Regions from separate parts of the Idiomarina sp. UBA4520 genome, predicted to be linked through region 4. Evidence: predicted binding sites of a transcription regulator. Region 4 holds the regulator's gene; each other region holds the start of a gene.

Region 1 (5,265 bases), on a different contig from region 4:
CAGCTCACAAGAAAAAACGCATTCCGAAACGATAGTTGATGCAGATCAAAAATAATAACTAAAACTGTGCTGGTACGGCTGTGTTATAATGCAGCGAAATTCACAGCAACTGTGATGTCTATTTAAATAAAATTCCCGGAGCTTCATGTCCACAGAACAAAATCAGAGCTCGTTCCAGTCACTAGGACTGAACGACAATATCTTACGAGCCGTTACTGAGTGCGGTTATACCACCCCTACCCCGATTCAAGAGCAAGCCATTCCTACCGTAATGAAAGGTCATGACTTACTGGCAGCGGCACAAACCGGAACCGGGAAAACAGCAGGCTTCACGCTTCCTTTATTGCATAACTTGTCTTCGACGAAGACAGAAGGTAAGCCTGTTATTCGAGCGCTAATATTAACACCGACACGTGAGTTAGCAGCTCAGGTTGAGGACAACCTCAACACCTACGCAAAGTACACAGGCCTCAAATCGCTGGTCATTTTCGGTGGCGTGGGCATAAACCCGCAAATTAATGCGTTACGTCGCGGCGTCGATATCTTAGTCGCAACACCAGGACGACTGCTTGATCACAGCCGTCAGGGTACCGTCGATTTAAGCAAGATTGATGTGCTGATATTAGATGAAGCTGACCGGATGCTAGACATGGGCTTTATTCATGACATTAAAAAAGTCATGAAGCTGATTCCTGAACAGCGTCAGACCCTGCTCTTCTCAGCCACTTTTTCTAAAGAGATTAAAGCGTTGGCTCAGCAGTTTATGCATCAACCTAAACTGGTTGAAGTTGCACGCCAGAATGCAGCAGCAGATACAATTGAGCAGCGTGTCTACCCTGTCGATAAAAAACGCAAACGCGAGCTATTAAGCTACCTAATTGGCAGCAGAAACTGGCGACAAGTGTTGGTGTTTACCCGCACCAAGCACGGCGCAAACCGCTTGGCGACTCAACTCACTGACGATGGCTTACCGGCGATGGCTATTCACGGTAATAAGAGCCAGGGCGCCAGAACCAAAGCCTTAGCACAATTTAAGGCAGGTAAATTACGAGTCTTAGTCGCGACGGATATCGCTGCGCGCGGCATTGATATCGACGAATTACCTCACGTTATTAACTTTGAGTTACCGCAGGTTGCCGAAGACTATGTGCACCGCATTGGACGTACCGGTCGAGCCGGCAGCGAAGGCGAAGCCGCTTCTTTGGTCTGCGTTGACGAACATAAGTTGCTACGCGACATTGAAAAGCTGACCAAGAATGAGATACCGAAAGAAGTGGTTCCGGGTTTTGAGCCCGATCCGAGCATAAAACCTGAGCCTATCCAAAAGCCCAGAGGTAGCCGGCCAAATAACTCGCGCCGTGCGCCGAGACAAAACCGCCCGGCGACACGACGCTAGCCACTTCACTGTCGGCTGGGTTTTACTTCAAAAAATCCAGCCCGCCAGTTACTGCAGCGACCTGAGCTTCAATACACTGCTCAGGCGTTGCTTTGGGGCTGTCGGGGTAAACTTCTGTGGTTGTGGCGTACTCTGCTTTACTGAAGCTAATGCAAAGTCCCAGCTTAGACGTTGGCAGTAAAATAACACCTCGCTGCGAAATGTCTTCGCCAATCAGTTTATTTTCATCATCAGCATCCGCTATGTGAGTGACTTTCTCAACAGAGTCCAGTACGGCCTTTTGGAATTCCGGGTAAGGCTTTTCGGCATTACCGACCAAATAGAAGCCGTCAGGGATATTCCAGTTAGTATTCACGGTACCATCCATTGCGGCTTTTGCCGGACGAAACTCACTGTTGTCAGTATCTGTGGTTTCATGCAAGTCAATGTGCGCCAGAATATCTACGCCTAAATCCGCAACGTACTTCATAATATGAGCGCACTCGCCAGCCGGTGATTCAGCAACAAACGAACGGTTAGGATCAATAGCTGCCGGATTCCAGCGATTAATGGTTTCATAGCCCCACGGACTTAAACACGGTGCAACAACAACGTTAAAGTTCTCTGCATAGCTATTGGCTTGGGTTTCTATAAAACGCAACGCACCGTGAACACCACTTGTTTCGTAGCCGTGTACACCACCAGTGACTAATACCGTCGGTTTATTACTGTCCCAACTCTTAGTTTTCACCGCGAATAACGGGTAAGTAGCGCTTTCGTAAGCCAACTCGCCATAGTGTTCAACGTCAAAGTCGTCTTTAAATGTCTCTATTTTGCTAACAACATCATCAAAGTATGAACGCTTTTGAGTTTGCTCCGCTAACCATTGCGCTTTTTCTTCCGCACCCCATGGTTTACCCGGAGTACCAATGTGGTAAATCGTTTCTTGCGTCATAGCCTGATCCTATTTATTACGTCTTTTAAAGAGAGACTGCTATATTACCAAAGTCTTCTCGAGCACCAAAGCTATGCTGCCTTGGTCGCCTCTTTATTGCCCGCTTTATTCTCTACTTTCTCTGCCTGTGCTTTTTCTGCTTTCGGCTTTTTCGGTTTCTTGGCGCCGAGAGCAATTAAAACATTTTCTCGTTCTTTCGCTAAAAACATCGCCATATCTTCAAGCTGCTTGTCGTCAGTAAAAAGCTCGCTGCTTTCAATTAAGGGCGTTAGCGCCTCTGCCATATCCAACATTTTATCGTGTGCATCAGCTTCGGCTTTCGAGGTAAATGTCATTTTTTCGGCTCCATCGCGAATCACTACGTATTGGGTTACTACAGCCATGGTTGTGTCCTTTGCTGAGGTTTACAGATACTGGTTATTTGTACAGTATAAAGCAAGTAATTGCAATAGCTGCCACATTCGCTAAACTGCGCACTCTTAACAAAGACGATAAGTACAGGAATACAGCCAGCCCCATGACTCAGTTCTCCAAAGCACAAGTTCGACTGGCTATATTTGCCATGGCCATTGGCAGTTTTGCTATTGGTATCGGTGAGTTCGTGATTATGGGTTTGCTGCCTGACGTCGCTACCGATTTTAATACTGACACGCGTACAACCGGGCACTTAATCAGTCTTTACGCTTTAGGTGTTGTTGTCGGTGCGCCACTTATTACTATCCTCTTTGCGCGCTTTCCTCGTAAGCCTATGCTACTCATACTGTTGTTCGTTTTCGCTATTGGTAATTTTGCCAGCGCATCGGCCGATAATTACTTTTTGCTGCAAATTTTACGATTTCTAACTGGTCTGCCGCATGGGGCTTATTTTGGCATAGCCTGTTTGGTCGCTGCCGATATGGTACGCCGGAACCAACGCGGTATGGCTGTCACTATGGTTATGATGGGCCTTACCATCGCCATTTTGGTTGGTAACCCTCTAGCCACATGGCTCGGGCAGCTCATCGACTGGCGTACGGTCTACCACACTGTTGGTGCATTAGGTTTAGTTGCACTGGTTATGATTGCACTTGTGGTTCCACAACATCCAAACGAACAAAAAACCTCTGCTCGAGGCGAAATGAGAGCCTTACAGAACCCACAGGTTTGGCTAACGCTGGCTATTGGCGCTATCGGTTTTGGCGGCATGTTTGCGGTTTTAAGCTACATAGCCCCCACCTTGATTAACGCTACCGGACTGGCTCCCCACTGGATACCTATTGCATTGCTTATCTACGGTATCGGCTCGTTAGCAGGAAGTTTAGTCGGCGGTTGGGCAGCGGACCGAAGCCTTAAGTTAACGATTGGTGGCTCACTTATTTGGTCTGCAGTTGTACTAGGTATTTTCCCCTTTACGCTAGAAAGCATTTGGAGCGTTATGCCAATGGTCCTGCTACTTGGCAGTGCAGCGGCTTTGGTTCCCGCGCTTCAGGTCCGCCTTATGGATGTAGCGGGAGAAGCACAAACCTTAGCCGCATCGCTGAATCACTCCGCATTTAACGCGGCCAACGCCTTAGGCGCCTGGCTCGGTGGTTTAGCTATTGTTTCACCACTGAGCTGGCAAGGTACCGGTTGGGTCGGCTGCGGTTTGTCCCTCGCAGGCTTATTGCTATTCTGGATCACTAAAGAACACAGCCGTAAAGCGCCCGATATTATTAGCCTTTAGTCTCGCCGTTGATGTGCAATTCGCGCAACTCTTCGTCGGGCTTTGCGTACGACAAACGCGCTGCGCGAGAGGTCAAGTGATAACCATCTAGTCCGGAAATAGTCATAGTACCCAGACCTTCAATGTCGATATAACCATCACTTTGAACTACATCCTCTTGTACATCGACCCAACGCACTTCGCCAACAATAAGCGCCGTGTCGTTGTGTTGTATCGGAATAATTTCAACCAATTGCATACCAATACGCAAAGAGCTCTCAGCCACATAGGGCGCGTGAAAACCATCCATAAACTCAGGTGTTAGGTCACAAGCATCAAACTCGGACTGCTCTCTCGGGTAGCGGGCAGAGGTTTTATGCGCCCTTTTAAAAAAGCTCTCGCCAACATGATTAATAGTATACACACCACTTTCCTCGATATTCTCCCAGGTGTGCCTGGTAACTGATTGCGGGCGCATAATAAAACCGAGAAAAGGCGGATTACTACCAAGGTGAACAACAGAGCTCACAATTGCCAGGTTATCCTGCTGATGACGATCGCGAGTACCTATGACATTGGCGCTCTTAAAGCCAGACAAGCAGTTCACGAAACGAGCCCGCTCTCTATCTTTCATTTGGGCTAAGTCGCTCTGTTTATAGTGTTTCATAATGACCTCAGAAATTTACTTATAGTCTGTGTTACGCACAAATAGCCGCTTTTGATCGTTTAAAAGAACATTTACAAAATCCCTATTGCGAACAGTTATCATTTGCGTTAACTTGTTTTCAATAACGATCAATAGGGAAAGAGACAAAAATGAATAATGCCTACACAGCTTACTTTAGCAGTCAGAAACATCTGCAAGAAGCTACCCAGTATTTACAGCAAAAAAGCTACTGCAGCGCAGCCTCAATACTATCTGAGACTATTGACAATGCTCGATGTGCAGCAGAAGAGGCGGCATTAACTGCGAATGCAATACAAACCTACACGACGGCATCAGTTTTGCTAATCGCTGTTTATATTCGACTCAATAACCAATTCCTTGCTCAAGAAAAACAAGAAGATGCGAGTCGACAGCTTGAGAAATGGCGAACAACCTCGAACTCCAGACAAGTTAAAGACTTGTGCCGCTACTGCTGCCAATTACTTGTTACGGGGTGCCAACATTCTCGTTGTGTGGGTCACTACGTTCAACAACTGGAGGAATTGAACCATGCGCAGGAACAAACCTGAACGTTTGCAACTATCCCT
Region 2 (5,265 bases), on a different contig from region 4:
ATGTGCTTAGGACCGGTGTTGTCTGCCGTAATATAAGGCAGGTTCACTTCGGTCTGCTGTGCCGATGACAGTTCAATTTTTGCTTTCTCTGCCGCTTCTTTTAAGCGCTGCATTGCTAATGGATCTTTACGCAGATCAATGCCCTGGTCTTTTTCAAACTGCTCAACTAAGTAGTTGATTAAGCGGTTATCAAAGTCCTCACCACCTAAGTGCGTGTCACCGTTAGTCGCTAATACTTCAAACGTGTGCTCGCCTTCAACTTCATCAATTTCGATGATAGAGATATCGAAGGTACCACCACCTAAGTCATAAACCGCAATGACATTGTCGCCAGACTTCTTGTCCATACCGTAGGCTAATGCAGCAGCGGTCGGCTCGTTGATGATACGTTTAACTTCTAAGCCTGCGATTTTACCTGCGTCTTTCGTTGCCTGACGCTGAGCGTCATTAAAGTATGCAGGGACAGTAATAACGGCGTCTGTTACTTTCTCGCCCAGGAACTCTTCTGCGGTTTTCTTCATTTTCTTCAGAACTTCTGCAGAAATTTGTGGTGGTGCCTTTTTATCGCCATCCACTTCTACCCAAGCGTCGCCATTGTCCGCTTTAACGATTTTATAAGGCATAATGCCAATATCGCGCTGGACTTCGTCGTCCTGAAAACGACGGCCAATTAAACGCTTAATTGCGAATAAAGTTTTGTTCGGGTTAGTTACTGCTTGGCGTTTTGCTGGTGAACCCACCAAAATCTCGCCGTCGTCAGTAAATGCAACCACTGAAGGGGTTGTGCGGTCACCTTCACCGTTTTCGATAACGCGTGCTTTGCCGCCGTCTAGTACAGCAACACAAGAGTTTGTTGTACCTAAGTCAATACCAATTGTTTTGCCCATGATTCGTCTCCAACTCCAGATTCATGAAATTTGTTTCGTTACCCCTTATTTGGGGTCTCTTTATTTTGATTTCAACACCCTATGTAAGGATATTTGATTAATCTTTATGCTTTCGTATCGACGCCCGAGTCCGAATTACGCGCAACCATAACCATAGCGGGACGCAGCAAGCGGCCATTTAGTTCGTAGCCTTTCTGCATGACAGCCATAATGGTGTTATTTGAGTGCTCGCTAGACTCTTGCATCGACATGGCCTGGTGCAAATCAGGGTTAAAGGCTTCGCCTTCTTCTCCTACCGCTTTCACACCAAACTTTTCCAGGGTTGAGGTCAGACTCTTGTAAGTCAGCTCAATACCTTCAATAAAATTGCGGCTCGACTCGTCTTGCTGGTCGGCTAGTTGCAGTGCTCTTTCCAGGTTATCCACGGACGTTAGCAATTCATTGGCGAACTTCTCTAGCGCGAACTTATGCGCTTTTTCCACGTCCTGGCTTGCACGACGTCGTACGTTTTCCATTTCAGCCTGCGTACGCAACACCGACTCACGCTGGTCTTTCGCCTGTGCTTCAGCTTTACTCAGTGCCAGCTCAAGCTCGGCAATTTTGTCAGTTTGGTCGGCAGATGTGCCTGCTGTTTCTGCTTCCGCAGCTGTTGTGTCCTGTTGCATCGCTTCTTCCGCCGCTTGTGCAGCCTGCTGCTCTGCTTGCTGTTGCTCGACCGTCTGGTCAACATTCTGTTCAGTCTGTTGGTCTTTCTTATCCGCCATATTTGACTCTCTTCAGTCCGGTTTAAATTGAGGTTGCCAAGTTAATGGGGGCAAGTTTTTTACTTTCAAGGGGCTTTCTATGACTTGATAAATTTTCCACCTGATCGTAGCGTAAACAGCCTAAACCACAGGAACTGTCATTATGAGCGCATTTCAGAGAATTGGCTTACTCGGCAAGGTCAATGACCGCGGCACACAACTCACTTTAGAAACGGTAACGACGGCACTAAACGAACGTGGCTATGACATAGCACTTGAGTCCCGCACTGCTGAACAGTTACCTCAAAAGCTACTTGAGTCTGGTAAAATCAAAACCATAAACTTAGCAGAGCTTGGAGAGTGGGCTGACATTGCCGTTGTCGTTGGTGGTGATGGTAATATGTTAGGTGCAGCAAGAGCGCTCTGCGAACATGACATTGGAGTCATTGGTGTGAACCGGGGTAATTTAGGCTTTCTGACTGACCTGGACCCTGACGAAGTAATGACCCACTTGCTTAACGTTTTAGAAGGCGAATACCGCGTTGAAAAGCGTTTTCTACTTTCTGCCGAAGTGATTAGCAACGGTTCTCCAGCAGGTGCAGGACGCGCCATTAACGAAATTGTTCTGCATTCTGACAAAGTCGCCCACATGATAGAGTTCGAGCTCTACATTGATGACCATTTTGTTTTTAGTCAGCGCTCTGACGGATTAATTTGCGCCACACCGACAGGCTCCACCGCCTACTCTCTATCCGGAGGCGGCCCCATATTACACCCTAACCTCAATGCGATGACTCTGGTTCCTATGTTTCCTCACACATTAAGTAGCCGCCCTATTGTTGTTGATGGCGAAAGCCATATTCGACTGCGCGCAGCTTACGACAACGACCTATTGCAAATTAGTTGTGACGGGCATGTGCGTATGGCTGTACACCCGGGCGACGACATTGTGCTTAAAAAGCATGACCATACGCTGAAAATGATTCACCCGGTTGATCACAATTATTACCACGTATTACGAAACAAACTTGGCTGGGGCAGCCGACTTTTTTAGAAGAAATTTCATACTGAGCTTGCAATAACAAAATAGTACTGTATAAATACTGTATAAACTGTACAAAACAACAGTACTTTTATACGTACATGTCAATAAGGTGCATTTATGTTAGCTCAGTTACACATCCGCAATTTTGCTGTCGTTAAGTCTCTGGATATCGACTTTTCAAAAGGCATGACCGCTATCACTGGTGAGACCGGTGCAGGTAAATCTATTGCTTTAGACGCTTTAAGCTTATGTTTAGGTGCCAGGGCTGATGCTAACTGGGTACGACCAGGCGAGGACAAAGCGGAAATAAGCGCTGTTTTTACCGTAGAGCCAAACAGCCCTGCAGCCCAGTGGCTTAACCACAATGACTTTGATGCAGAAGAAGACTGTATTCTACGACGTGTCATTCAGCGTGACGGTCGTTCAAAAGCCTGGATAAACGGCACCCCAGTTGCGCTCACCCAACAAAAGTCACTGGCACCACTATTAGTTAATATCCACGGGCAGCATGAACACCAACTATTATTGAAAGAAGAGCACCAGTTAGAACTGCTCGACAACTACGCAAGACACACAGGGTTACTGTCAGAGGTTGCAACGCAATACCGTCAATGGTTCGAGCTTGAAAAAGAATATAAACACTATGTTCAACAACAAGACGAACTCGAAGCACAGCGACAATTGCTCGAATACCAAGTCGAAGAATTGAATGACTTTGCTATTGCCGAAGGTGAATTTGAAGAGCTCGAACAACGCCATAAAAAGTTAAGTCACAGTAAATACCTCATGGAAGCCAGTGCTTTTTCACTCAGTGCGCTTTACGAGGGTGAGCATAACAATGCAACAGGACTGGTTTCTTCGGCGAATCAGCGACTAGAGGAAGCTGCGGATATCGATGAGCAGTTAAAGCCTGTTTGCCAACTATTAGAGCAAGCCAAAGTCCATATTGAGGAAGCCGCGCTCGAACTGAGGCATTATCAGGATGAACTCGAGCTTGACCCCGCTGAGCTCGACATTGTTGAAGAGCGGTTAAGCAAAGCTATTAGCTTAGCGAAAAAGCATCAGGTTGCAGCTGCTGACTTATGGCAACACCATCAAAAGCTGAACGCCGAACTCGATAATATTGTGAATGCTGATAAAAACCTTGAGCAGCTTGATTCTGATCGCCAACAGGCGGAAACCGATTACCGGGAGTTAGCACAGAAACTCTCTAGCAGCCGTGAAAAGGCGGCAGATGAACTCAGTAAGAAAATTACACAATCAATGCATGAGCTCAATATGCCTCATGGCCGATTTATTATTAATGTCGAGCATGACACGGATAAAAAAGCGTCTCGTCTGGGTACCGATGATATTCAGTTCGAAGTAACAACTAACCCTGGCCAGCCACTGCAGTCTCTCAGTAAAGTTGCATCGGGCGGTGAACTTTCACGTATTAGCCTTGCCATACAGGTCATGACAGCAACCCAAAAGTCAGTACCAACAATGATGTTCGACGAAGTCGATGTTGGTGTCAGTGGCCCAACTGCCGCTATTGTTGGAAAAATGCTGCGCGAGCTTGGGCAAACAGCTCAAGTTATTTGCGTTACGCATTTGCCACAGGTTGCTGCAAAAGCTGACAACCAGCTCCAGGTCAGTAAATATAGTGACAATGACGAAACAGAAACTATGGTGACAGCGCTAAGTCACAATGAACGTGTCACAGAGCTTGCCCGCTTACTGGGTGGGGATAGTGTAACGGACATGGCTAAAGCTAACGCGAAAGAGCTTTTAGCGAGTTAGTCGCTGACTGTGCTGGTGTTCAGCGGCTGCTTTGTTTATCATCGTCAAAAGTTAAATACAGTTATAAAAAAGAGAAATAGGTATTTCATGACCAAATTTGCAGTTTGTATCGCCGCATTGCTGAGCTTAGGTGGTTGCTCTGTGCTCGATAGCATGGTTTACAGAATAGATATTCCTCAAGGCAATTACCTTGAGCAAGACGATGTTGATAAGCTTCGTGTCGGAATGACTGAAGAGCAGGTTATTTACGTATTAGGCAAGCCTGTCGCTGAAAACAGCTTCGACTCAGATCGCTGGGTGTACTTGTACAATATGAACCCGAACGAAGGTAAAGTTTACCGTAAAGAACTGATCTTAACTTTCAATAACGAACGTTTAAGTGATTTAAGCGGCGACTTCGCTAAGTCAGATCAGTTTGATCAGCCTCTCGATCAATAAAAACCTAATATGAACTAAGGAGCATTATGGCGAACTCCTCAAAGACTGATGAGCTCGTCCGTGTTGTCCGAAGTCCCAGTGACAAGCGTGACTATCAGCACTTGGTTTTAGATAACCAACTTAAAGTGCTGTTAGTCCATTGTCCTGATAGCGTGAAAGCGGCAGGCTCCATAGCCATCAGTGCAGGTCACTTTGACGATCCGCCGCATACCCAAGGTCTCGCTCACTTTCTAGAGCACATGTTTTTCATGGGCAGCCAGTCTTACCCTGAGCCCAGCGCCTTCAATGATTTTCTTAGCGCTCATGGCGGTCAGCACAACGCCTGGACAGGCACTGAATTTACTAATTTCCACTTTGACTGTAATGCAAA
Region 3 (5,265 bases), on a different contig from region 4:
GTATAAGCTTCAGTTCTTTTTCATACTGAGCTTTAACACTCGCAGGAATGCCTGTTGGATAACGCCACCGCGCGCCGTCTTCGGTTAACTGCCGTAAATACGCCGTAGCGGACAAGCCTTTCGGCGTGAATTCCGCCGGGTACTCATAACGAAGCTCTGATAAGCAAAAATGACACTGATTGGCTATATTGCTTGACTCATTCAGCCATGCCTCCGGATAGCACTGCTTTAGCTCTTGCAAACTCCGTAAGTGACGCTCTGCGTTATCGCTTGCGACACCACTGTTTTCATACAAACTATGGCCTTCGTGTATCGCGCTCATGATGTCAAACAAAGGCTGTTGCTGCTTTGCTGCCATACGTACGCCACCGGCACAAACTACCCGGGTTTTTAATGCTTTGTTAAGTTCGACGATTGCATTGAATGTCTCGCTGTCATCAGCCTGGTAATGCCTTTCGTACAATAGCCAAAATCGCGAATGCCAAACATGGCAAAGCTTTTTGCCAACAGCCACGAGTTGGGGTTGCTGAAACTCCGGAAGCCACAACAAAAGACAGTCCGAAAAACCCGTGAAAAAGTCCTCAATATTCGCCTGGTAACTGCCTTTTTTCGAGCGTCCACGAAATTCAGTAATTTTCTGGCTCAATTCAGCATAGGCTTCTCGCGTTGGAGCTAGGACGACAAAAGTGCCGTAGTCCGCAATATGAAACTCACTGCCTATAATGAGCTTAATATCGCGCTGCTTAGCCTCTTCATAGGCTTTAACAACTCCTCCAACCGAGCATTCGTCGGTAATGGCTATAGCTGAGTAGCCTAGCTGTTCTGCTCTGCATACCAACTCTTCTGGCGCAGCCGCTGAGCGCAGAAAGCTGTAATGACTGAGTGCGTGTAACTCTGCAAATGCCATAATAAGACCTCAGGCTGAGTGGGTGTGAAGCCAGATCAGCTAAACCATCCCTGCAAATACCACTGCCCAGACTCATAAAAAAGCCAACCTTTGCGATGCTTACTGTCCGTTGCTATCCAGTAGTCTCGCTCTATTGGTTGGCTATCCCACCAGCCGCAACGTTTTCGCTCCGGGCCATTGCTTAAAGACCACTCATCCAAATTGACCCGTTCAGGGTGATTTAGCCATAAAGGCCGCTTAACAGGCTTGACGGAGAAACCGCCGAAACGGCAGGGCGGTTGTTTGTATTCATTAATACCGGGCCTGGGATCATCGCTCACTGCCGGGGTATAAACCGCATTTTCGCCAAGCTTCACCTGTAATTTTCCAATGAGAGGAAATAAGCCCTGGGTGTCTTTTGCATCATGAAAAAAGTGACTTGTTTTTACCGACAATGAAGAAAAGTCTGATGCCTGAAGAGACACTTCCAAAACAGGCGCGCTTAAAGGAGCTTGCTCCATTTTTAACTGCAGTAATGACCAAAAACTTTGCGCGCGCCAACTGGGGCTTGCTGTCGCAACTCTAACCTCTGAACAACTTTTATCACGCTGGTACAGCTGAAACTTGATATGCTGCACAACTTTTTGGCGTTGATATAAAAAGCTCTCTAATTCATTAAGCAGCCGCTTCATAGGAAAGCGTAAGCCCTGCCAATTAGATACCTCGGAAACTAAGTCGACGTGCTGAAAAAATCGCTCGGACGGCTGATAAAAGTCACTCGCTCGCTGCGTTTTCAACTCACCTTTTAACTCTTGTATATAAAACAGGGCTTCTTTTCCAAGTTGCCGGCCAATGTCACTAACCGGTATGTCCAGTAAATCACCAATAGAGAAAATGCCTGCAGATAGTGAGTCTCGAACGACTTTGTCCGGCAGTCCGCTACTTTTTATGGATAAACCTTTTAACTGATGACCGACTTTTTCATCCTTCATTGTCAGCGGGGCATCGGCTTCAGCCAGCACTTTCGCTGCTAACGCATTGTTAGCCACCGCCAGCTGCGATCTCACCCCCAATTGTTTTACCGCCAAATGCAACGTTTTCGCCGTATTCGACAACCCACCGTACAACTTTTCGAGGCTATCGAGCTCTACGTATATGCCCTGCGGCGGCTCTAATACCAATTTTGCCGCCCACTGGTACAAATGGTCAGCCACGCCACAAAGAAGCCTTTCTTCTTTTGCCACACTGTACTCTTTTAACTTTAAGTCTTCGCAGAGGGCTATAGCCATAACACTGGCAATGCCCTGACTAACTCCTGCCTGCTGAGCAACTTGATTACTTTGCTCAATAAGTGACTGTCCGTTTTGAACCTGATAAAGCGCGACCGCCTGTTTCTCAAACTCGGGCTGTGCTCTTAACAGGCTATCTAACAGCAACTGCGGAAAGTGACAATATAACCACATTAGCTCAGCTCTATATTCTCAACAGGCCATCCAAACTTGCGCTTTAAAATATCCAGAGCTAATCCATTTTCCGTTAAACGTATTTTTAACCGGTTACTATAGGGTCGAGCCTCCGGGTGATCACTAAAGCCGCTAATAACGATGCCCATTTGCCCGGACTCTGCCGCTTTATACCAGCGCCGGACTTTCGGAGACGTCGTTTCTTTTTGCGGAAGCCAGGCAAACGCCATGGCGTTTTTCGTCTGTAATATCTGTTCAAGAGCCCAGCAAGCATCACTTCCTTTGGCCTCAACCACAACATGCATAGCATCGGCTAAGTCATGATAATACAGACTGGCGGCAGACAACTGCGCCGGTGGGTTTACCCAAAACACAGCAAGCCCCTGTTCAATAGCTTGTTGCGCAAGCGGCAATAACAACCGCTGCTCTGAAAAAGGCGACTCTAACTGCCATTCATGCAACCCGGGAGTTTGCCAACCACCACCTAACAACTCATCAAGCTTGGAAAAGCCTGTTTTTATGTAATGGTCAGCTTGAGCCGCTTTTGTCTGCCCCTGCCAAACAACCCCTTTTTCTATCAGTCGCTGTAGATTTGGCTGCATACTGCCCTCCAATACTGTATATTTGTACAGTACCATTATTTTTTACCCTTTCGCAACAGACATAAAGCACGGCTTAAGTTATTATTTCTGTAACTATTTACTTTTAGGAAGGCACCAGGAAATATGCTGACATCGTTACTTATTCCCTTCAGAGTCATCGCTCACTTACTGTGGGGAGTTATCACAACCGCTATTATCGGCGTTTTGATTATTGGTGTCGGTGTTTTCAAAATTCTTCTGCCTTTTCCTGCAACTCAACGCTTGTGTTCAGCCGCCGCTAACGGACTATTCCGCGTCTGGGCTTATTGCATGTCAATGATGTTCCAGCTGACTCAACGCATGGAATGGCATATAAAAGGTGACTTAGATCTCCACGAAAACGGCTGGTATATGGTCATGGCGAATCATCGCAGCTGGGTGGATGTTCTTGTGTTAATGCACTTAACCCGCCGCCATATGCCGACGCCTCGCTTTTTCTTAAAATCTCAGCTTATGTGGATACCCATTGTCGGATGGGGGTGCTGGGTTTTAGATATGCCTTTTATGAAGCGTTATTCAAAAGACTTGATACAGAAAAAGCCTCACCTAAAAGGCAAGGATATCGCCACAACCACACGCTCATGCGCTAAATTCCGACATATTCCGACAACGGTCGTTAATTTTTGTGAGGGCACTCGCTTTACGCCGGAAAAGCATAAGAAAAAGAACAGCCCGTTTAAAAATTTATTGCCTCCAAAAGCAGGTGGAACAGCTTTTTCCATGCAAATAATGGGAGAACAGTTTGAGGCTATTTTGGACATCACTATTGTATATCCGGGTAACGATTCGCGCCCCGTTGTTTGGCATTTACTCAGCGGACGACTCAAAAACGTTTACGTGGATATCAAAACGCTGCCAGTTACGGCGGACTTAATTGGCGACTACGCTAATGATCCGAAGTTCAAAGAGCACTTTCAAAACTGGCTGAACTTGCGTTGGCACGAGAAAGATCAAACCATTAATGATATCCGTAAAACCATCACGGAAACCCGATAAGGAGCGTTGCCATGAACTTTAAGTTTGTAAGGCAGTGGCTGGAAAGTATGGGCATCGAGAGCAATTTGCAGGAGCTCAGCTTGGTCATCGGTGTCACCATTATATTAGTCGCAAGCTATATCACTTACGTCATTGCCCGTTGGGTATTCGACCATGCGATTGAACGTGCACTGCGCCGCGCCCCAGAGCGTTGGTATCGGGCATTAGTAGACAGTGGTTTTTTCAAACGCTGCGCCAACTTAGCACCGGTTGTTATTATTAATAGCTTTATTCCGGTGTTGTTCACCGGCGACTTCGAAAGCTGGCAGTCACCCCTGCGAACGGCTGTCGGCATTTATCTTACCTGGGTTATCACCAGTATTCTGACGTCTATTGCTAACTTTGTATCCATCGCCTACGACTACACACCAAAAGCGCGAGATGTGCCTATAACCGGCGTTATTCAGGTTGTGAAATTGGTCTTGGTATTAATGGCCATCATTATCACTGTGGCTATTATCATGAATAAGTCGCCCATGTACTTGCTCAGCGGCTTTGGTGCCATGACCGCCATACTCATGGTGGTGTTCAAAGACACACTGATGGGCTTTGTCGCTGGTGTTCAGCTTGCCACTAACCGCATGGTTGCAATAGGCGACTGGATAGAGCTGCCTGATCACAATGTTGATGGCACCATACAAGAAGTCGGGCTTATTACGCTTAAAGTCGAAAACTGGGATAAAACCATTGTGTACCTGCCAACCTATGTGCTGATTAATCAGTCCTTCAAGAACTGGCAAGGCATGATAGAAACAGGCGGGCGCCGCATGAAACGTTCCCTGATGATTGATCTGGATAGCTCAAAACTACTGTCTGACGATGAGCTGGAGAAGATAGTTGATACGTATTTTGGGAAGTCGGTGGATGAATGGCTTAAAGAAAACGATTTAGAAAAGCCGGTCAGTAACCTAACGGCATTTCGAATTTTTGCTGATCAGTATTTGAAGAATCATCCGAAAGTACGTCAGGATTTAACTTGCATGACCCGACTAATGCAACCTACTGCAGCAGGCATACCTTTAGAGATTTATGCCTTCTCGAGCGACACAGAATGGACCAAATACGAAGCGATTCAAAGCTCTATTATTGAGCACTTGTACAGCGTATTACCGGAGTTTGGCTTACGGAATTATCAGTACCTTAATAATCAAAACGCCTTCTCCAAAAATGAATAAGGCGCTTATTGTAAGTACAACCCTTAAAGCTTCTTACTGTCCAGGCAGGTTACTTCTCTAATAAG
Region 4 (5,265 bases):
CAAAACCACCAATACTGGTAATTTGGTTCACATCCGCAAACTGAGTCGCGTAGTCAGGAATACGACGTGGCATACCGGCCAGTCCCGCAAAGTGCATTGGGAAGAACAGTACGTTCACTGAAATGACTGACGCCCAGAAGTGGGTTTTCGCCAATGTCGAGTCGTACATGTGGCCTGTCCATTTGGGTAGCCAGTAATAAGCCGCCGCCATAATCGAGAAAATGGCACCGGATACTAATACATAGTGGAAGTGTGCAACCACAAAGTAAGTATCGTGGTACTGGAAGTCGACCGGTGTAATTGCCAACATAAGCCCAGAGAACCCACCAATGGTGAACAGAATGACAAAGGCCAGCGCAAATAACATAGGCGTCTCGAATGTCATCGAGCCTTTCCACATAGTGGCAACCCAGTTAAAGACTTTCACCCCGGTTGGCACCGCTATGAGCATGGTGCAGTACATAAAGAACAGCTCTGCGAAGACCGGCATACCGGTGGTAAACATGTGGTGAGCCCACACCAGGAATGACAGTAACGCAATGGCGGCGGTTGCATACACCATCGACGAGTAGCCAAACAGCCGTTTTCGCGTAAACGCGGGAATAATTGCCGAGATAATACCAAAGGACGGTAGAATCATGATGTAGACTTCAGGATGCCCGAAGAACCAGAAAATATGCTGGAACATAACCGGGTCACCACCGCCTGCGGCATCGAAGAAGCTGGTACCAAAGTATTTATCGGTCAATACCATGGTGACTGCCCCTGCCAATACTGGCATAACTGCAATTAGCAGGAATGCGGTAATTAACCAAGTCCAGACAAACAGCGGCATTTTCATGTAGTTCATGCCAGGCGCGCGCATGTTCATTATGGTCACAATGACGTTAATAGCACCCATAATGGATGAAATACCCATAATGTGAACCGAGAACACGAACAGAGCAGTAGAGTCTGAACTGTAAGTGGTTGAAAGCGGCGCGTAGAATGTCCAACCGAAGGCAGGACCGCCACCTTCCATGAACAAAGAGCCCAGCAGAATAATGAAAGCAAATGGAAGAATCCAGAAGCTCCAGTTATTCATACGAGGCAATGCCATGTCCGGCGCCCCAATCATCATTGGAATCATCCAGTTAGCCAAGCCGGTAAAGGCAGGCATAACAGCACCAAAGACCATAATAAGGCCGTGCACCGTGGTCATTTGGTTAAAGAAATGCGGATCAACCAGTTGCAGACCCGGCTGGAAAAGTTCCGCGCGGATAACCATAGCCATGGCACCGCCGGTTAAAAACATAATAAAACTGAACCATAAATACATTGAACCAATGTCTTTATGGTTGGTTGTAAATAGCCAGCGACCAATACCAGACGGCTTATGATCGTGGTGTGCGTCGTGATGGTTTGCTTCGACTGCTGTGCTCATCACCGTCTCCTTATTGATTCATGACTTCGTTAATGTCGGCTGCCTGTATCAGGTCGCCGGTGTCGTTACCCCAGGCATTACGCTCGTAGGTGATAACAGCTGCAAGCTCACGCATGCTCAGCTGTTGGCCGAACGCCTGCATAGCAGTGCCGGTAACGCCATTAACAACGATGTCTATATGTTTTGCTTTAGCGTCTGGGTCGACAGATACACCGCTTCCTGCCAATGCAGGGAATACGCCGTCAACACCTTGGCCGGTAGGTTGGTGACATGAAGCACAAGTACTGTTGTAAACTTTCTCGCCTAAGTCCATGAGTTCGTCTTCTGACATTTCCATGGCTAAGAGCTCTTGCTCACGCTCGCGAGCGGCTTCTTGCTCTGCTTCAAGCTCGGTTATCCACTTTTCGTATTCAGCCGGCTCTTTGGCAATAACAACCACAGGCATGAATCCGTGATCCTGACCGCAAAGCTCGGCGCACTGACCACGGTAAATACCAGGCTCGTCTACTTTGGTCCAGGTTTCGTTGATGAAGCCGGGGTTAGCGTCTTTCTTAACCGCGAAGTCAGGAACCCACCAACTGTGAATAACGTCGTCGGAAGTTACCAGGAAGCGGACTTTTTGACCCGTTGGAATAACCAGCGGGCGATCGACTTCGAGTAAGTAGTTTTCGCTTTTGTCGAATTTATTGTCTATTTGTTCTTGTTGAGTCGCCAAACGACTGAAGAACTCAACGTCATTCTCGAAGTATTTGTAGTGCCATTTCCATTGCGAACCCGTAACCTGAATAGTGACATCAGCGTCTGATGTATCTTCCATAGCAATTAGGGTTGTTGTTGCCGGAATGGCCATACCCACAAGAATTAACAGTGGAATAATGGTCCAGGCAATTTCAACTTTTACGTTCTCGTGGAAATTCGCTGGTTTGGGGTTTTTCGATTTGCGATGGCGAATCATCGAAATGAACATTAAACCGAACACGACCACACCAATGGCACAACAGATGTAAAATATCGTCATGTGCAGGTCGTAAACTCGGTTACTGACTTCAGTAACACCCTTGGTTAGGTTGAGTTGGTTTTCTGCGCTAGCAGGTAAGCTCAACATAGCCAATAGTGCCCACAGAGGCTTCATTTTCACGTGACTTCTCCTCTTATTCTTCAATGAGACCGAAAGGCCAATTCCGATCAAAATTCGAAGAACAAAGAGGTAAGCAGAAAAAGGAACAGCTTCTCCCCAGAAATCACTTTCTCTACAGACTCTTTGTTATAATTATCGTTGTTATAATATTTTTATAGTCGGGTAGTACATTTATTAACTAATTTACAAAGAAAGATCCAGATCAAATCAAACAAATGGTCAATAAATGAGCTGATCTGTTAAAAAAAGGCTGCCGAAGCAGCCTATCAAGGAAGAAACACACTAACGAGGATTTAGTGGAGGTGGGATGTTAGTGTGTTTTTATCAAACAGGAAGTATTGAGTGTGACTTAATTTACTTGCCATTTTTGCGCGCTGCCATGTGCGGCTTGAGACAGAGTCGAGATAGGCAATAACCATACTGCTGTTTCCCGCTAATAGCGCTTGCTCCAATGCCCACTCACAACGTTCGGCAGAGTGACTGCGTAACCAACGAATTTGATGCTCCGCAACACCGGATTCAATAAGCTGGGCAATGACATTTTTGTCACCGCCGATAACGGTGACCCATTCACTTGGCTTTTGTTGTAAAGCATTCTGAACAGCTGGTGATAAGGCGTCTGTCTCGACTGCCTCTGCGCCTGTTTCTTGTTCAAACTTAATATCCGTCGGTGCAGCTTTCCACAAACCCGGGTGGTGCAATTTGTTGTTCTGTTGAATTTTCATAGTGCAGCTCCATTTCTGATAACACCAACCGCCAGACCTTCAATCGCGAATACTTGCGATGCTAGATCAACAGTGATGGTGGAGAATTCTGGATTTTCCGGATGTAACAAGACAGTGCGACCTTTGCGCTCAAACCGTTTTACCGTGACTTCGTCTTCAACCCGAGCAACAACAACCTGTCCATTTCTGGCTTGCTCAGTTTTATGCACGGCAAGTAAGTCACCGTCCAAGATACCAATGTCTCTCATGCTCATACCGTTAACTTTCAGGAGAAAGCTGGCGGCAGGCTGAAATAATGATTCGTCGACTTTGTAATGCCCTTCAACATGCTGTTCTGCAAGCAGCGGCTCACCGGCGGCGACCTGGCCAATCAGCGGCAAACCTTCGGCGACATCAAAGTCGTCGCCGACTAAGCGAATGCCGCGAGACATACCTGGCATAATTTCAATAACACCTTTACGCGCTAACGCCTTTAAATGCTCTTCGGCGGCGTTGGCAGAGCGAAAGCCAAGCTTGGAAGCAATTTCCGCACGTGTCGGCGGCATACCGGTTGCGTGCAGATTGTCTTTAATAAGCTCTAGTATTTCCGACTGTCTTGGTGTTAAAGGGCGCATATTCGAACCTGTGTTTATGTACAGTGATACTGTGAGTATATACAGGTATTTTTATTTCGCAAGTCATTTCACCAACGACTTTTATTTTTTAAGTTGGTATCCTATAGCTCTGTTTAAAACAGAGGTTGATGTATGAGCAAAAAAAGCCCTTTTTACGCGGTGTTGAAGTATCCGTTACGTTGGCTAACACGGTTCGAAGATATTTGGGACGGCGATGAAACTGATCACAAAACCACGGTGCAAAAGCCGGTGGCTTACGTTATGCGTTCAACCTCTACGGCTGATCTGTCCATATTGCAGCGTGCAGCTAAGCGCCGAGGCCTGCCTGATCCTCTCGAACCGCTTGAAATTAATGGCAAAGAATACAGCCGGGTTATGTATTTGGAAGAATTTGCCAACGAAACCTCTGAAAAAGCGGTGCAAGAATTCCATCAGTTATTGAAGTTACATAAAGACAATAGCAACCTCGACTTACAGCTGATACCCGCAGGGGTGTTCTGGGGGCGCCAGGCAGGCCAGGAAGCAACTGCCGGCAAGGCAATGACGGGTGACCTCGATAACCCAGGCGCTATTCGTAAATTCTGGCTTGTGCTTTTTTCAGGTCGTCAGGTCTTGTTGCGCTTCTCGCGTAGCGTCAGTTTAGGTCAAATGGCTAATGATTACGGCGCAGACATGCGCATAGCCCATAAATTGGCGCGTGTTGCCCGTGTTCACTTTGTTCGCATGCGTCATGCAGTTGCCGGACCCAAGCTTAGTCATCGGAAAGAGCTTATGGCGCAGCTTATTAACACGCCAGCGCTCAAGAAGGCCGTTGCCGACGAGGCCAAAGGCAAGAAAATTAGTGAAGAGGAAGCTCGCAAAAAAGCACTCTCTTACATTGACGAAATTGCGGCGAATTACAGCTCGACATTAGTGCGAGTACTCGATCGCTTTATGACCTGGATGTGGAACCGTATTTATAACGGTATTCATGTAAAAGGCGGTGAACGCATACGTCGTCTTGCTCAGCAGGGACACGAAATTATCTACGTGCCGTGTCACAGAAGTCACATGGATTACTTGCTACTGAGCTATGTTATTTATAAAGAAGGCTTGGTGCCGCCCCATATTGCAGCAGGGGTGAATCTGAACTTCTTCCCGGTTGGCGGCATTTTCCGTCGTGGTGGCGCGTTCTTTATACGCCGCAGTTTCCGTGGCAATAAGCTTTATTCCGCGGTCTTTCGCGAGTACTTGTGCTGGCTGTTTCAAAAAGGCTACCCGGTGGAATACTTCAGTGAAGGCGGTCGTTCCAGAACTGGGCGTTTATTGCCGCCAAAGACTGGCATGCTCGCTATGACCGTTCAGGGTATGCTGCGTGATCAACAA

Evidence for each region. The regulator LexA, encoded in region 4, represses DNA repair genes until DNA is damaged. The targets are predictions, from matches to a motif close to TACTGTATNNNNATACAGTA.
Region 1: B3850_RS03980 (YebG family protein) is a predicted target of LexA. The motif match lies at 2,742-2,761, and genes of this name have one in related genera.
Region 2: recN (DNA repair protein RecN) is a predicted target of LexA. The motif match lies at 2,741-2,760, and genes of this name have one in related genera.
Region 3: B3850_RS07645 (ImuA family protein) is a predicted target of LexA. The motif match lies at 2,964-2,983, and genes of this name have one in related genera.

What each region holds. Positions count from the first base shown of each region.
Region 1 is NZ_DGMK01000011.1:68,658-73,922, forward strand. It holds gene B3850_RS03970 (DEAD/DEAH box helicase) at 146-1,396, shown strand; gene B3850_RS03975 (M14 family metallopeptidase) at 1,419-2,330, opposite strand; gene B3850_RS03980 (YebG family protein) at 2,402-2,713, opposite strand; gene B3850_RS03985 (MFS transporter) at 2,848-4,032, shown strand; gene B3850_RS03990 (flavin reductase family protein) at 4,022-4,678, opposite strand; gene B3850_RS03995 (hypothetical protein) at 4,828-5,247, shown strand.
Region 2 is NZ_DGMK01000020.1:112,498-117,762, reverse strand. It holds gene dnaK (molecular chaperone DnaK) at 1-887, opposite strand, end outside; gene grpE (nucleotide exchange factor GrpE) at 992-1,651, opposite strand; gene nadK (NAD(+) kinase) at 1,794-2,684, shown strand; gene recN (DNA repair protein RecN) at 2,793-4,457, shown strand; gene B3850_RS08845 (outer membrane protein assembly factor BamE) at 4,545-4,895, shown strand; gene B3850_RS08840 (insulinase family protein) at 4,922-5,265, shown strand, end outside.
Region 3 is NZ_DGMK01000016.1:4,456-9,720, reverse strand. It holds gene B3850_RS07655 (error-prone DNA polymerase) at 1-907, opposite strand, end outside; gene B3850_RS07650 (Y-family DNA polymerase) at 943-2,349, opposite strand; gene B3850_RS07645 (ImuA family protein) at 2,349-2,951, opposite strand; gene B3850_RS07640 (acyltransferase) at 3,075-3,986, shown strand; gene B3850_RS07635 (mechanosensitive ion channel family protein) at 3,998-5,200, shown strand; gene B3850_RS07630 (thiol:disulfide interchange protein DsbA/DsbL) at 5,250-5,265, opposite strand, start outside.
Region 4 is NZ_DGMK01000014.1:88,716-93,980, reverse strand. It holds gene ctaD (cytochrome c oxidase subunit I) at 1-1,423, opposite strand, end outside; gene coxB (cytochrome c oxidase subunit II) at 1,434-2,555, opposite strand; gene B3850_RS06215 (hypothetical protein) at 2,855-3,286, opposite strand; gene lexA (transcriptional repressor LexA) at 3,283-3,900, opposite strand; gene plsB (glycerol-3-phosphate 1-O-acyltransferase PlsB) at 4,033-5,265, shown strand, end outside.